3 regions of the Nocardioides euryhalodurans genome follow, and region 2 is predicted to be linked to each of the others. Evidence: predicted binding sites of a transcription regulator. Region 2 holds the regulator's gene; each other region holds the start of a gene.

Region 1 (5,178 bases), 1.8 Mb from region 2:
ATGATGTCGGAGAAGGAGCCGATCCCGGACTTGCCGACCAGCTCCCGCTGGCCGGGCGACTCGATCTGGAAGACGCCCAGGGTCTTGGCGGCGCTGATCATGGCGTAGGTGTCGGGGTCGTCGAAGGGGACCTGCGCCTCGTCGTCGAGGTCGACCTCGACGTCGTCGACGCGCCGCAGCTCCGCGACCGCGTGGGCCATCGCCGACTGCATCCGGATCCCGAGCACGTCGAGCTTGAGCAGGCCGAGGTCCTCGACGTCGTCCTTGTCGAACTGGCTCATCGGGAAGCCGGCGTACGACGCCTCGACGGGGGTCCGGTCGAGCAGCGTGGTGTCGGAGAGCAGCACCCCGCAGGGGTGCATGGCGACGTGGCGGGGCAGCCCGTCGAGCCGCTCGACCAGCCGGAAGAACAGGTCGAGCCGCTCGTCGGTGAGGCCGCTGGCGCCGAGCTCGGGCAGGTCGCGCAGCGCGTTGCGGGCGTCACGGGCCCGGATGTGGGGGAACGCCTTGGCGATCGCGTCGATCTCGCCCGGGGGCATCCCGAGCGCACCGCCCACGTCGCGCACCGCGTGGCGGACGCGGTAGGTGTCCATCATCGACACGCAGACGCAGCGCTCGCCGCCGTAGCGGTCGAGGATCGCCTCGTAGACCTCGAGCCGCCGGGCCGACTCCACGTCGACGTCGATGTCGGGCAGCGACCCCCGCAGCGGGGAGAGGAAGCGCTCCAGCAGCAGCTCGTGGCGGATCGGGTCGACCCCGGAGACCCCGAGGAGGTAGTTGACCAGGCTGCCGGCCCCCGAGCCGCGGGCCGCGCAGCGCACCCCGAGGTCACGGATCAGGTCGGTGATGTCGCCGACGGTGAGGAAGTAGGAGGCGAACCCCAGCCCGCGGACCACCTCCAGCTCGTCGTCGAGCCGCTTCCAGATCCGCTGCCGCGGGGCGGAGCCGTAGCGACGACCGATGCCGGCCTCGCACCGCTCCCGGAGCAGCCGGTCGGCGGCGGCGGGGTCGCCCGCGAGGGCCGGGGTCGCCCCGGCCGCGGTCTCGAGCTCGGGCAGGTGGACCTGGCCGATCCCGAGGTCGGCCCGGGGGTCGAGGGCGCACCGCTCGGCCAGCGTCCGGGTCGCGGCCAGCAGCCGCTCGGCCTCGCCGGAGGAGTCGCCGAGCCCGGCCAGCCGGCAGACCTCCTCGGCCACCTCGGCCATCTGCTTGCCCGACTTGAGGAAGCCCTCGGCGTTGCCCCGGTCGACGTGCCGGCGGTCGAGGGCGACCAGCCGGCGGGCGGCGTCGAGGACGTCGACGGTCGGGGCGTCGAGCCGGTCGGCGTAGCGGACGGCGTTGGTGAGCACCGCTCCGAGCCCGGCCTGCCGGGCCACGCCGGCGGTCCGGGCGGCGTGGGCGGAGGTGCCGGGACCCCAGGTGCCGCCCCGACCGGGGAGCCGGTGGGAGACCAGCTCGAGGAAGAGGTTCTCCCGGGGGACGAGGTCGCGCCAGGACGCGAGCGCGGCCAGGGCCAGGTCGTCGCGGCGCCGGGTCAGCGCCGCACCGACCTCGGAGCCCGGGCCGAGCAGCACCACCACGTCGCCGCTCGCGAGGTGGGGGGCGAGCAGCGCGGCGGTCGCCACCGGTTGTCCCCGCTCGCCGGCGAGGTGGACCTCGGAGACCAGCCGGCAGATCGCCGCCCACCCGGCACGACCCCCGCCCTCGCCCCCCGCGTGGGCCAGCAGGGTCACCCGCGGCAGGCCGCCCCGGTCGCTGGCGGGGTCGCGGAAGCTGCCGCCGCGGACCGGGGTCCGCGGTCGCGCGGCCACCGGGGCGCCGTCGCCCACCGGCACGGTCGGCCGGTAGGCGAGGTCGACCCCGAGCACCGGCCGGACACCCGCCGACTGGCAGGCCCGGGCGAACTTGACCGCACCGTAGGTGCCGTCGCGGTCGGTGAGGGCCAGGACGTCCATCTCCTGCTCCACGGCCCGCTCGACCAGGGTGTGCGGGTGGGAGGCGCCGTACTGGAGGGAGTATCCGGAGGCGACGTGGAGATGGACGAACGGGTCAGGCGACACCGGCCCGTGGCCCCACGGCAGCACGCGGAGCGGCGATCCGGCCGGCCACGGCCGCGTGCGGGACCAGGCCGAGGCGCTGCTCGACCACGGCGAGGAACCGGTCGGCGTCACGGACCAGGTCGTCGGCCTCCCGCTCGGTGACCGCCCGGGTCGAGCCGGCCTCGGCCGCCGCCCGCTTGGCGGCGCCCGCCGCGAAGAACTGGGCCCACTCCCCCAGCTCGGGAGCCACCTCGGTGAGCAGCACCCAGGCGTTGCGCTGCGGCCGGCGGCGCGTGGGCGCCGGGCGCGCCCGGGCCGCGAGCAGCGCAGCCGCGGCCCGCAGCGCGGCGACGTGGGCGCAGGCGTAGCGCGCCGGGACGTCGGGGGCGAGGATCGCCTCCTGCAGCGAGGCGGCCGACCGCGAGAGGTAGGAGTGGGCGGTGGCCGGCAGGGCGTGGGGGCTGACGAAGCCGTCGTCGGTGTGGTCCATGGTGTCCTCCTCAGTCCTCGCAGCCGACGAGCTGCCAGCTGCCCTGCGTCCAGTCGAAGGAGAGGTCGAAGACCCCGCCGGCGTCCGCACCCCGGCCGGCCTCGACCCGCCAGAGCTCGCGCTCGACCAGCAGGTCGGTCGCGGTGGCGCCCGGTGTCGTCACAGGGGCCGTCGACGCCTCGTCGGAGCCGATCACCGCCCGGACCCCCGAGGACTGCCACCAGGGGCCGGTCTCGACCCAGTGGGCGAGCACCGCCCGCACCTTCCACAGCCGCCCGCGCCACAGGAACTGCTCAGGCCCCTCCCCACGATGGGCCGGGCCCTCCACCCAGCCACGGCGCACCTCCACGGGGTCGTCGTACCGCCTCACGACTGCTCCTTCCGGCGACTCTCGACCCCTCGACCCGCGTTGTCGGCCACCGGGGCGGGCACCCGCGGCACCGTCACCCGGCGGACCCGGCGGGGCGGGGGTCGAGGTCGCCCCACCGGGTCCGATCGTCCGAGACATCGAACAGATGTTCGAACAGGATCCAAGGTACACCCCACCCCCGACAACGCGTCAAGGAATCCGGGCGCGCCGGACCCGGGACCGGTCAGCAGGTCCCGGGGCGCCGATCAGGAGCCGGTCAGGAGCCGGTCAGGAGGTGTGCGAGCGCTGCTCGGCGAGCTGCGCGCCACGGATGAACTCGGCGGTGTCACGGTGGGCGAGCAGCCAGACCAGCACCCCGTTGAGCACCACCGCGACCGCCCCGAGCCCCAGGAGCAGGGCCGGCGGCTCCGCCCGGTAGATGACGAGCATCGAGAAGACGAACGCCACGGCCGTGGCACCCAGCGCGTAGCGCGCCCAGCGGTGCCCCTTGCCGAACAGCGACGCGAGCACCCAGACCAGCAGGGCGTAGACGATGAAGGACACGACGGCGACCGGCACGAACGCCGGCGGCGGGATCGAGCTCTGCTCGACGGCGTCGAGACCACCCCGCGAATCCGCCCACAGCTGGAGCAGGTCGTCGCGCAGCACGGCCACCATCGCCGTCCCGATCCCAGTCACGAGGACCAGCGCCGCCTGCACCCGGACCGCGTTGGTCACCGACCTGGGCCGTTGCCGCCCCATCCGTCCCTCCTCCGTGTCACCCCGGCCCCGTCCGGGTCACCGGACGGGACGACTAGGGTCGCAGTATGTCGACCGAGCATGCCGGGATCACCCGATTTCGGGAGGAGCACGCGCGACGCCGGGGCACCGGCGAGATCGTGGTCCTGCCCGAGTCGGTCCACACCGCAGCCCTGGCAGCCGAGGCCCTCGGCTGCGAGGTCGGCGCCATCGCCAACAGCCTCGTCTTCGACGACAACGGTAGTCCCCTGCTCATCCTGACCTCCGGCGCCCACCGCGTCGACACGTCGGCCACCGCCGCGCGGATCGGCGCCGGCCGCCTCGCCCGCGCGGACGCGGAGTTCGTACGCCGCCACACCGGGCAGGTCATCGGCGGCGTCTCCCCCATCGGCCACCCCGCCCCGGTCCCGACCTACCTCGACTCGTGGCTGCAGCGCTACGACGTCGTCTGGGCCGCGGCCGGCCACCCGGCAGCCGTCTTCTCCACGACGTACGACGAGCTGATCGCCCTGACCGGTGCCACACCGGTCGACGTCGACTGAGGAGCAGCCCTCCCTGCCACGGGGTCCCTATCATCGACCCGTGGAGTCCCTCTCCCTCGCCTTCTCCAGCGGCTGGGCCAGTGGCGTCAACGCCTACCTGGTGGTCCTGGTGCTGGGGCTCGCCGACCGGTTCGGCGACCTCGAGCAGGTCCCCGACGCGCTGGGGCGGGGCGACGTGCTGGTGGTGGCGGGCTTCCTCTACGCGATGGAGTTCGTCGCCGACAAGGTCCCCTACATCGACTCCACGTGGGACGCGATCTCGACGCTGATCCGGCCCACCGCGGGTGCGGTCATCGGTGTCCTCCTCGCCGGCGACGCGACCACCCTGGAGCAGGCTGTGCTCGGCGTGGTCGGGGGCGGGACGGCGCTCCTGTCCCACTCGGTCAAGGCCGGGAGCCGGCTCGCGATCAACTCCTCGCCCGAGCCGGTCAGCAACGTGGCCGCGAGCATCACCGAGGACCTGGCGGTCCTGGGAGTCGTGTGGTTCGCGATCGACCACCCCCGTGCCGCGGCCCTGATCGCCGGCGTGCTGCTCGCCGGCGGGCTGGTCATGCTCTACGTCCTGGCACGGCTGGTCCGTCGCGGGTGGCGTCGCTGGAAGCGCCGCGACGAGGAGCCGGCACCGGCCGGGTAGGTTCCTCGCCATGCGCGTCGTGGTGATCGGGGGCGGCCTCGGCGGGCTGGCCACGGCGGCGCGGCTGGCCAAGCTCCGCCACGAGGTCACCCTCGTCGAGCAGCAGCCCACCCCGGGCGGCGCGTTGACCCTGTGGAGCGAGGACGGCTTCGCCTGGGACCGCGGCGCCCACTCCACGCTGCTCCCCGCCGTGCTCCGCGACCTCTTCCGCAAGTCCGGGCGCCCGCTCGAGCGCGAGCTGGAGCTCGAGCCGGTCGAGGTGATCCGGACCCACCGCTTCGCCGACGGCAGCCGGCTGGACCTGCCGGGCGGTTCCCGCGCGGCCCAGCTGCGGGCGTTCGAGGCGCTGGCCCCGGGACTGGGTC
Region 2 (5,178 bases):
AGCACCAGGACCCGCGGCGGTCGGGGCAGGGCGGTGACGGCCGGGTGGCCTCGATCCCGTCGAGCAGCGGCATCCGGACGTCCATCAGGACGACGTGTGGCTCGAGCGACCGGCACTGCTCGACGGCGGCCCGGCCGTCACCGGCCTCGCCGACGACCTCGAGGTCGGGCTCGGTGGACAGGATCATCCGCAGCCCTGCGCGGACGAGCGGCTGGTCGTCGGCCAGGACCACCCGGATCGTCGTCGCCTCGCTCACGAGTCCTCCAGCGAGTAGGGGAGCCGGGCCCGGACCCGGAAGCCGCCGCTCCCGTTCGGGCCGGCCTCGACGTCGCCACCCACGACGGCAACGCGCTCCCGGATCCCGATCAGGCCGTGCCCGGGGGGTTCGCCCGAGGCCATCGCCCTCGGGCTGCCCTCGTCGACCACCAGCACGGTGAGGGCGTCCTCGGCGTACTCGAGGCGGATCCGGGTCGGCGAGGCCTCGGCGTGCTTGAGCACGTTGGTGAGGGCCTCCTGGACGATGCGGTAGGCCGAGAGGTCGACGCCCGGCGGAACGTCGCGGTCGACACCGGACACCTCCAGCGCGACCGGGACCCCCGCGGCGCGCACGTGGTCGACGAGGTCGTCCAGGTGGGCCAGCGAGGGCTGAGGGGCGTGGGGGTCGACCCGCCCGTCGGGCTCGGTGTCACGCAGCACCGCCAGCAACCGTCGCATGTCGCCCAGCGCCGCGGTGTTGGTCTGCTCGATGGCGTCGAGCGCATGCCGGGCTGCCTCGGGGTCGCTGTCGAGGGTCCGTCGGGCGCCGCGGGCCTGCAGCACGGTCACCGAGATCGCGTGGGACACCACGTCGTGCAGCTCCCGCGCGATCCGGGACCGTTCCTCGGCCACGGCCCTGGCAGCCCGCTCCTCCTGCTGGACGACGAGCTCCCGGTTGGCGCGCGCGAGGTCCCCGCGCAGCCGGAGCGCCAGCCCGGTCGCCCACGGCCCACCCACGAAGAGGGTGCCGAAGACGATGTCGCCGGCGGCGAGGGGGTCGCCGTCGTTCAGGACGAACCACGCGGTCATCAGGCAGACCAGGGGCACGGCGACGACCACCTCGAGCCCGCGCGTGTGCGCCCCCAGGGAGAACAGGGTGATGAAGAAGATGAGCACGAACGTCGTCGAGCTGTTGTCGATCCCGGGGGCGTACCGCGTCAGGGCCACGAGAGCGAGCCAGGTCGCGAGGAACGCGGGAACGGGCTGTGTACGACGCCACATCAGGGCCCCCGCCGCGACGGCGGCCAGCGGCGCCGCGCGGGACAGGTCCGCGGCGTCGTACACCGCCAGCTCGCCGAGGAGGCCGACCGCAGCCAGCGCGGCGATCACGGGATCCCGGTGCCGAGACAGCCATGCGCGTCCCCTCATGACGACACGGTAGGCCCGCCCGGTCGCCCGTGACGTCACTCCCGGGAATGACTCCCGCGTGGTCCGGGAGAGCGATCCGGGTTCGCTGTCAGGGGTGACGACCCCGGTGCCCCGGACGGCAGAGACTCCGGGACATCAGCAGTCCCTACCTCGAGGAGTCGTCATGACCACCACCACCGCACCATCTCGCTCCGCCACCCCGACCTCGCGACTCGTGGCTCCGGCCGCCGCCGTCGCACTGGTCACCTCTGCGGCGTTCACCGCCCTCGGCGTCTTCGCCGACGGGACCGACGGGGCCGACCACAGCGCCGGCGGGTTCCTCGTGGTCCTCGCCGTTGCGGCGGTCGCCGTGGGGATCGTCTTCGGCCTGGTCGTCCCCCGCACGCTGGCGGGGACCCGGTCTGCTGCCGTCGGCCTCGGGCTGTCGATCACCGGGCTGCTGCTGGTGCTGGTGTTCTGGTCCGGGCTGACCCCGCCGCTGGCCATCGCCGGGATGCTGCTTGGCACCCACGCCCGGCGTACCGGGCAGCGTGCGGGTGCCGGTGGCACGGCGGTCGCGATCGGAGCGCTGGCGCTGCTCGGGTACGTCGCGGTCTACGTCAGCGACTGGATGGCGACCAACAACCTCGCCGGCATGTGAGGTCGGTGGCGGGGGTCCTGCTCAGAGGCTGCGCAGGACCGCCGTCACCTTGCCGAGGATCGTGGCGTGAGTGCCGTCGATCGGCTCGTAGGCGTCGTTGTGGGGGAGCAGCCAGACCTGGCCGGCCTTCCTCTGGAAGGTCTTGACCGTCGCCTCGCCGTCGATCATGGCGGCGACGATCTCGCCGTTCTCGGCGGTCGCCTGCTGGCGGATCACGACGTAGTCGCCGTTGCAGATCGCCGCGTCGACCATCGAGTCGCCGGAGACCTCGAGCAGGAACAGCTGGCCGTCGCCGACGAGCTGCTTGGGCAGCGGGAAGACGTCCTCGATCCGCTCCTCGGCCAGGATCGGACCGCCGGCCGCGATCCGACCGACCACCGGGACGTAGGAGGCTGCGGGCGTCGCGTCGCCGACGCCGGTCTCGTCGTAGGAGGTCTCCTCCGCGGAACCGAGGCTGCGGCGCGCAGCCATCACCTCGGGGAGGAACACCTCGAGCGCCCGGGGCCGCTTCGGGTCGCGCTTGAGGAAGCCCTTCTCCTCGAGCGTCTTGAGCTGGTGGGCGACGCTGCTGGAGCTGGTGAGACCGACGGCCTCACCGATCTCGCGCATGCTGGGCGGATAGCCCCGCTTCTCGATCGCGTCCTTGATGGTGGCGAGCACCTTCTGCTGCCGGGCGGTCAGCCCGGTGGCGTCGGGGGGACCGTCGGGCAGCTCTGCGACCTTCTTCTTCGCCATGGCAGGAGGGTCCCACTCCGCGCCGGGGATTTCAAACACCTGTTCGAAAGGCGTGTCGTGGCAGACTCCGCGGCCATGCAGCAGACGAGTGTCGTCGTGACCGGTGCCGCTCGGGGGATCGGGCGCGCGATCGGCGAGCTGATGGTGAGGCAGGGTCACGGGGTGGTGCTCACCGATCTCGACGGCGCGGGCGCGGCCGACACCGCGGCCGAGCTCGGTGCCGAGGAGGGGCTGACCCACGACGTACGGAACCCGGCCGAGCACGCGGCCGTCGCGGAGGCGGCGCTCGACCACGGTCCCCTGGTCGCGTGGTTCAACAACGCCGGCGTCGGCGACGACGGCCGGCTCGCGGAGCAGTCCGAGGAGCAGGTACGGCGGCTGGTCGAGGTCAACCTGCTCGGCACCCTGTGGGGGATGCGGGCGGCGCTGTCGGCCTTCGGTTCGCGCGGCGGTGACATCGTCAACACCGCCTCGCTCGCCGGACTCGGCCCGGTCCCCGGCTACGGCGTCTACGCCGCCACCAAGGCCGGCGTCGTCTCGATCACGGCCTCGGTCGACGCCGAGACCCCGCGACGGGTGCGCTGCCACGCGGTCTGCCCCGACGTGGTGCAGACCGCGATGCTGACCGAGGGTCACACCCACGACTCGCTCGGCTCGCGGCTGGCCCACTCCGGCGGCCGGATCCTCACCGTCGAGGAGGTGGCCCGCGAGGCGGTCTCGCTCGTCGGCTCGCGACGGGTGCTGCTCAGCGTCCCGCGCTGGCGCGGCGGCCTGGTCCGCGCCTCTGCCGTCGCACCGTCGGTGTCCAAGCAGGCGATGCGGGTCGTCGAGGCGCAGGGTCGGAAGGCGATCGCCCGCCAGGGCTGAGCCTCCGACGGGTCGGTCGAACATTTGTTCGGCCAGGTCCTTGATCTGTTCGAACACGTGCTCTACCGTCGTACACGTGTTCGATCGAACGTCTGGTCGATCCACCGGCTCCGGAGACGTTGTCAGTGGTCACCTCCAGACTCTCGATCGACACCACGACCGACAGGCTGACCGCCACTTCCCCAGGAGGTCCCGATGAGCACGATGACCCTGAGCCCCACCCCGACGATCACGTCCGCGGTGCGCCTGACGCGCCGCGGCCGGCTGGTGGTCTTCGCCGCCGGACTGCTGGTGGTGCTGGCCCTCGGCGTGCTCTGGGGCAGCGGCTCCGTCGCCACCGAGCGACCCGGCACCCCCGAGTCGACGCTGGTCGTCCAGGTCGAGCCCGGTGACACTCTCTACGACCTCGCGGCGAGCATCACCACCGAGGGCGACGTCAACGCGATGGTCGAGCGGATCGAGGACCTCAACCGCCTCGACTCGGCGGTCCTCTACGCCGGCCAGAAGCTGCGGGTGCCGACCAGCTAGACCGGCCCCCAGACCCACAACTGAATATCTTCCACCGGCAGCTGCTGACTCGACCCCAGCAGCCGCCGGTGGGCCGGGGAAGACGAGGGGTGGGCCACACGCTGGCCCGCCCCTCGCGGCGTCTGCCCCGGTGTTTCGCCGCGTGTGCCTGAGACCGGCGCATGCACCGTTCTCAGGCACACGCCGCGAGGTGTCTCAGCGCGAGGCCCGCCGCCCGCCGACCGGACGCGGCGGCTCGGCCGGGGTCGTGGGGGCAGCAGGACGCTCGGAGGTGATGCCGAGCATGCGCAGCAGCCGCGCCACCAGCATCAGGCCGATGAAGAGACAGGCGACCGCACCGAGCGAGGCGGCTCCGAGGTAGATCCACGCGTCCTGGTCGCCGTTGCGGGCCTGGACGCCGAAGTCGATCGCGGCCTTGACCAGGTAGCCCCACGCGATCACGCCGACCGTGATGCCGAGGGAGAGGAGCAGGGTCGCCGGGCGGAGGTTCGACCGCTTCTTCTTCGGTCCGACCCGCTTCCCCTGTGCCACGGGCACATTGTGTCCGATGCCGCCACGTCGTGCAGGGGGAGTCCCGAAGACGTGGCGGGAGTCACCGGTAGAGGTCGCCGATCAGCTTGTGCGGCGGAAGCAGCTTGTCCTTGCCGAGCATGAAGGTGCGGTACGCCGCGTTGCGCTCGTTCGGGTCCTTGGTCGCCGCCTCGACGGCCGTGATCTTCTGGCAGAACAAGTCGCGGAGCCGCTTCATCTGCGGCTCGTACTGCTTGACGTCCGGGTTGGCGTGCCCGGCGCACATGGTGGTCGAGGCGCCGTAGGCGGTGCACTCGAACCTCATCATCGCGGCGTAGTCCACCGGCGGCCTGTTGCCGTTCTTGCGGAAGTCCACGATGTGCTCGGCTTCGTGGTGCAGCACCACGAAGAGGGCGTTGGCGTCGGTCGAGGCGGACTTGCTGACGTAGATCTCGGTCCCCGAGTTGGTCCAGGCCGCGAAGCTGCTCCGCTGG
Region 3 (5,178 bases), 1.1 Mb from region 2:
CGTTGGTCTCGCCCGGGTGCTGCGGGGCCAGGAACACCGACTTCCCGTCCGGGTGGATGAACGGGCCGCAGCACTCGGCCCCGAACGGCACGGTCGCGAACTGCTGCACCCGGCCGCGCTCCGGGCCCCGGACCGGCACCCGGAACAGGCCGTCGTTGGAGCCCAGCACGTTGCCGTCGGTGGAGATCCAGAGGTTGCCCTCGGGGTCGAAGGCCACGTTGTCGGGGCAGCTGATCGGGCTGACCTGCTCCTTCGGGAAGCCTGCGAAGTACGTCTCCGGGGCAGCCGGGTCGCCGCAGACCAGCATCAGGCTCCAGAAGAAGTCGCGGCCGGCGTGGTTGTCGTTGCCCGGCGTCATCTCCAGGACGTAGCCGTTGCGGTTGCCGCCCTGCGTCACGAGCGGAGCGCCCAGCGACGGGCGGGTCTGGGACTGGAAGAGCGGGTTCGCCTCGTCGGTCTCCTCCGGGGTGTCGCGGTTGGCGTTGTTGGTCAGCGCGCAGTAGACGCGGCCGTTGACCGGGTTGACCTCGATGTCCTCGGGGCGGTCCATCTTGGTCGGCGCGACCTGGTCGGCAGCGAGCCGCGTGTCGATGAGGACGTCGGCCACGCTGAAGCCCTCGACGAAGGACTCGGTGTCCGATGCCAGCGGGATCCAGGTGCCGGAGCCGTCGTAGCGCTCGTCGTCGAGGCCGTCCCCGTCGAAGCGGGCGACCGAGAGCGTGCCGGTGGTGAGAAGCCGAAGGTTGCGGCGACGCGCCCGCCGGGTGCCGGAGGGGTCGTAGGTGCCGGCGGAGACGAACCGGTAGATGTAGTCGAACCGCTCGTCGTCACCCATGTAGACGACGACCTTCCCGTTGTCGGCGATGGTGACGTTGGCGCCTTCGTGCTTCATCCGGCCGAGCATGGTGTGCTTGCGCGGCGTCGAGTCCGGGTCGTACGGGTCCAGCTCGACGATCCAGCCGTGACGGAACGGCTCGTGGGGCTCGACGGCGAGGTCGAAGCGCTCGTCCACCTCGTTCCAGCCGCGGCCGGTCCCGCTGATGCCGTAGCGGGCGTACGACGCGGTGTAGCGCGCGTCGAGCGGTCCGGAGGCGTCGAAGTAGCCGTTGAAGTTCTCCTCGCCCGAGAGCACCGTGCCCCAGGGGGTCAGGCCGCCGGCGCAGTTGTTGAAGGTGCCCAGCACCTCGCGCCCGGTCTCGTCCGCGGCCGTGCGGAGCCGCTCGTCGCCCGCTGCGGGGCCGACGAGCTGGAACTGCGAGCCGACGTGGAGGCGACGGTTGAGGGTGGTCTTGCGCAGCTTCTGCACGTTCCAGGAACCCGCCTTGCTGCCGCGGACGAGCTCGACGACCGACATGCCGTGCGAGGCCATCGCGATCCGCTTGATCGTCGCGGAGTCGTAGCGACCGGTCGGGAACATCAGCTGCTCGTCGGTGTACTCGTGGTTGGTGACGAGCACCCCGCCGCGCCTGTCCTCGGGGTGGGGGAGCACCCCCACGTAGTCGTTGTTGTAGCCGAACTGCTTCGCCGCCGCCTCGGGCGTCTGGTTGTCGACGTCGAAGCGCGGTGCCCCCTTCTCGACCGCGTCGCCCCAGCTGATGAGCACGTCGGCCCTGAACCCCCGGGGCACCGTGACCCGGTCACGGTTGTTGGGAGCGACGGGCTCGAAGCGCCACGTCCCCGCCGTGCGGCCGGCGACCGCGGCCGCCGCCAGGGGCGCGCCGCTCGCCAGGCCCGTGACGGTGAGCGCGCCGGCCCCGGCGCCGATCTTGAGCAGCGAGCGCCGGGCCAGCGCCCGCTCGGCCACCACGTGGAAGTCGGGGTTGTCGGTCGGGTTGGGCACCGGCTGGTCGCAGGCGTTGCCGCAGCGGTACTGGCAGGTCAGGTGGCTGCGGCTGCCGTGGCGCGTGACCGGCGTGATCGGCAGCAGCGTCCGCGCACCGGTGGGGCGGGCAGGAGTGATGGTCATGGGTCCTCCGAGGACGTCAGGGCTGGGCGGTTCCTCCCGCACTGTTGCCACGGCAGGGGGAGAACCGGTGACCTCGAGGTGAACGACACGGGAACGTGTGGCGGGGAGCGGGGGGACCCGCCGGGTCGGCGTGTCGTACGCCGATCGCGCCCCGGTCCACCTAGCGTGGACACGAACACCTGTTCGGACACCCGGCGCGGAAGGAGCGGTGCATGCGCGTGCTCGGGATCGACCCCGGTCTGACCCGCTGCGGCATGGGGGTCGTCGAGGGCTCGGTCGGTCGGCCGCTCCACCTCGTCGACGTCAACGTGCTGCGCACCTCCGCCGACCTCCCCGTCGCCCAGCGGCTGGTGACGATCGAGAAGGGCATCGACGCCTGGCTCGACGAGCACGCCCCCGATGCCGTCGCGGTCGAGCGGGTCTTCGCCCGCTCCGACTCCAGCACCATCATGGGGACCGCGCAGGCCAGCGGCATCGCCCTGGTCGTCGCGGCCCGCCGCGGCCTCCCGGTCGCCACCCACACGCCGAGCGAGGTCAAGGCCGCGGTCTCCGGGAGCGGCCGCGCCGGCAAGGCCCAGGTCGGTGCCATGGTGACCCGGATCCTGCGGCTCGACGCACCCCCCAAGCCGGCCGACGCCGCCGACGCGCTGGCGCTGGCCATCACCCACATCTGGCGGGGCGGAGCCCAGGCCCGGATCGAGGCCGCCGTCGCGGCAGCGAGGAGCAGGTCATGATCGCCTTCGTCCGCGGTGAGGTCGCCGAGGTGGGGCTGACCTCCGCCGTAGTCGAGGTCGGGGGAGTGGGCCTCGAGGTGATGTGCACCCCCGGCACCCTCGCCACCCTGCGGCCCGGCCGCAGCGCGACGCTGCCGACGAGCATGGTGGTCCGGGAGGACTCGCTGACGCTGTTCGGCTTCCTCGACGCCGACGAGAAGACCACCTTCGAGCTGGTGCAGACCGCCTCCGGCGTCGGCCCCAAGCTGGCGCAGGCGATGCTCGCCGTGCTGAGCCCGGACGACCTCCGCGCCGCGGTGGCCTCCGAGGACGTCAAGACGCTGACCCGGGTGCCCGGCATCGGCCAGAAGGGCGCGCAGCGGATCATCCTCGAGCTCCGCGACCGGATCGGCGCCCCGGTGGGCAGTGCCCGCCCCGCCGGCGCTCCCGCACCGGCCGCCGACTGGCGGACGCAGGTCCAGCAGGGCCTCGTCGGCCTCGGCTGGTCGGCCAAGGAGGCCGACAAGGCCGTCGACGCGGTGGCCGACCAGGCGGGCCCGGCGCCCGACGTGGGGTCGCTGCTCCGCTCCGCGCTGCAGACGCTGAGCAGGGCGTGAGGTGAGCATGGACCACCGCTTCGACGCCGCGACCGACGAGCTCTCCGCAGCCGAGGAGGCCCACCTGCAGCGGCTCACGGCCGCGGAGGCCGAGGGCGACGAACGCGTCGTGGAGGCCGCCCTGCGGCCCCGGTCGCTCGACGAGGTGATCGGCCAGTCGCGCGTCCGCGACCAGCTCGGCCTGGTCCTCGAGGCCGCCCGCCAGCGCGAGCGGGCGCCGGACCACGTGCTGCTCTCGGGACCCCCCGGCCTCGGCAAGACCACGCTGGCGATGATCATCGCCAGCGAGATGTCGACGCCGCTGCGGCTGACCAGCGGACCGGCGATCACCCACGCCGGCGACCTCGCCGCGATCCTGTCCGGCCTCAACGAGGGCGACGTGCTCTTCGTCGACGAGATCCACCGGATGTCGCGGCCGGCCGAGGAGATGCTCTACGTCGCGATGGAGGACTTCCGGGTCGACGTGGTGATCGGCAAGGGGCCGGGGGCCACGGCGATCCCGCTGGAGATCCCGCCGTTCACGCTGGTGGGTGCGACGACCCGCGCCGGCCTGCTGCCCGGCCCGCTGCGCGACCGGTTCGGCTTCACGGCCCACCTCGAGTTCTACGAGCCCCACGAGCTCGACCGGATCGTACGTCGGTCCGCGGGACTGCTCGACGTGGAGCTCACCGACACCGGCTCGACCGAGATCGCCTCCCGGTCACGCGGTACTCCCCGGATCGCCAACCGGCTGCTGCGCCGGGTCCGCGACTTCGCCCAGGTCCGGGCCGACGGGGTCGTGACCCTCGACGTCGCCCACCAGGCGCTCGACCTCTACGAGGTGGACCAGTCCGGGCTCGACCGGCTGGACCGGGCCGTCCTCGACGTGCTGTGCCGCAGGTTCGGCGGCGGACCGGTCGGCGTCTCGACCCTCGCCGTGGCGGTCGGCGAGGAGCGCGAGACGGTCGAGGAGGTGGCCGAGCCGTTCCTGGTGCGCAGCGGCCTGCTGGCCCGGACCCCGCGTGGCAGGGTCGCGACCCGGGCCGCGTGGGAGCACCTCGGGATGGCGCCGCCGCAGGGCGTCACCGCCGACCAGTCGCTCTTCGAGGAGTGATGACCGGCCGCCGCCTGGCGGTCGTTACACTTCAGCCTCGGCGGCAGCCCCTGTGCGCGGCCGTGTCCCCTGATCGTGTGTGAGAGGTTGTTGTCCCGTGAACGAGCTCGTCTCGCTCCTGCCCATCGTCGGTATCGCCCTGCTGTTCTGGTTCCTCATCATCCGGCCCCAGTCGAAGCGGCAGAAGGCGCTCGTCGCGCTCCAGTCCTCGCTCACCGTGGGCAACGAGGTGATGCTGACCTCCGGCATCTTCGGCGTCGTCGAGGCCCTCGACGACGAGCGGGTCACGCTGCGGATCAGCGACGGCGTCTCGGTCCACGTCGTGCGCGGCGCGGTGGCCAACGTGGTCCCGCCGGCCGAGCCGGAGACCCCGCCCGCGACGACGGAGGCCTGAGCCCCGTGCCGGAGACCAGCCCGGCGACCGCGCGGGCGACCGAGGCCCTGCAGCGGCTGGTCGTCGACGTCCCGGACTTCCCCGAGCCGGGGATCGTCTTCAAGGACATCAGCCCCCTGCTGGCCGACCACGACGGCTTCGTCGCGGTCATCGAGGCGCTCGCCTCCCACGGGCGCGACGGCGCCGGCGCACCGGTCGTCGACAAGGTCATCGGCATGGAGGCGCGCGGCTTCATCCTCGCCGCCCCGGTCGCGCTGTCGCTGCGCTGCGGCTTCGTCCCGGTCCGCAAGGCCGGCAAGCTGCCGCGGGAGACCCACGCGGTCTCCTACGCCCTCGAGTACGGCGAGGCGACCCTCGAGCTGCACCGTGACGCCATCGAGCCCGGGGAGCGGGTG

The links. Region 2 encodes LexA, which represses DNA repair genes until DNA is damaged. Its sites were predicted from a motif close to TCGAACANNTGTTCGA; they were not measured.
Region 1: the regulator LexA is predicted to act here: its motif matches at 3,037-3,052, upstream of EXE57_RS00035 (DUF6504 family protein).
Region 3: the regulator LexA is predicted to act here: its motif matches at 2,138-2,153, upstream of ruvC (crossover junction endodeoxyribonuclease RuvC).

What each region holds. Positions count from the first base shown of each region.
Region 1 is NZ_CP038267.1:2,058-7,235, reverse strand. It holds gene EXE57_RS00045 (DNA polymerase III subunit alpha) at 1-2,060, opposite strand, end outside; gene EXE57_RS00040 (SAV_6107 family HEPN domain-containing protein) at 2,050-2,529, opposite strand; gene EXE57_RS00035 (DUF6504 family protein) at 2,540-2,899, opposite strand; gene EXE57_RS00030 (hypothetical protein) at 3,167-3,640, opposite strand; gene EXE57_RS00025 (YbaK/EbsC family protein) at 3,706-4,179, shown strand; gene EXE57_RS00020 (DUF4126 domain-containing protein) at 4,220-4,813, shown strand; gene EXE57_RS00015 (phytoene desaturase family protein) at 4,824-5,178, shown strand, end outside.
Region 2 is NZ_CP038267.1:1,755,251-1,760,428, reverse strand. It holds partial or broken gene EXE57_RS08270 (LuxR C-terminal-related transcriptional regulator) at 1-181, opposite strand, end outside; gene EXE57_RS20165 (hypothetical protein) at 95-274, shown strand; gene EXE57_RS08265 (sensor histidine kinase) at 253-1,404, opposite strand; gene EXE57_RS08260 (hypothetical protein) at 1,568-2,044, shown strand; gene lexA (transcriptional repressor LexA) at 2,066-2,779, opposite strand; gene EXE57_RS08250 (SDR family oxidoreductase) at 2,855-3,646, shown strand; gene EXE57_RS08245 (LysM peptidoglycan-binding domain-containing protein) at 3,842-4,174, shown strand; gene EXE57_RS08240 (hypothetical protein) at 4,370-4,705, opposite strand; gene EXE57_RS08235 (hypothetical protein) at 4,767-5,178, opposite strand, start outside.
Region 3 is NZ_CP038267.1:680,965-686,142, reverse strand. It holds gene EXE57_RS03235 (PhoX family protein) at 1-1,966, opposite strand, end outside; gene ruvC (crossover junction endodeoxyribonuclease RuvC) at 2,179-2,700, shown strand; gene ruvA (Holliday junction branch migration protein RuvA) at 2,697-3,296, shown strand; gene ruvB (Holliday junction branch migration DNA helicase RuvB) at 3,304-4,389, shown strand; gene yajC (preprotein translocase subunit YajC) at 4,487-4,783, shown strand; gene EXE57_RS03210 (adenine phosphoribosyltransferase) at 4,789-5,178, shown strand, end outside.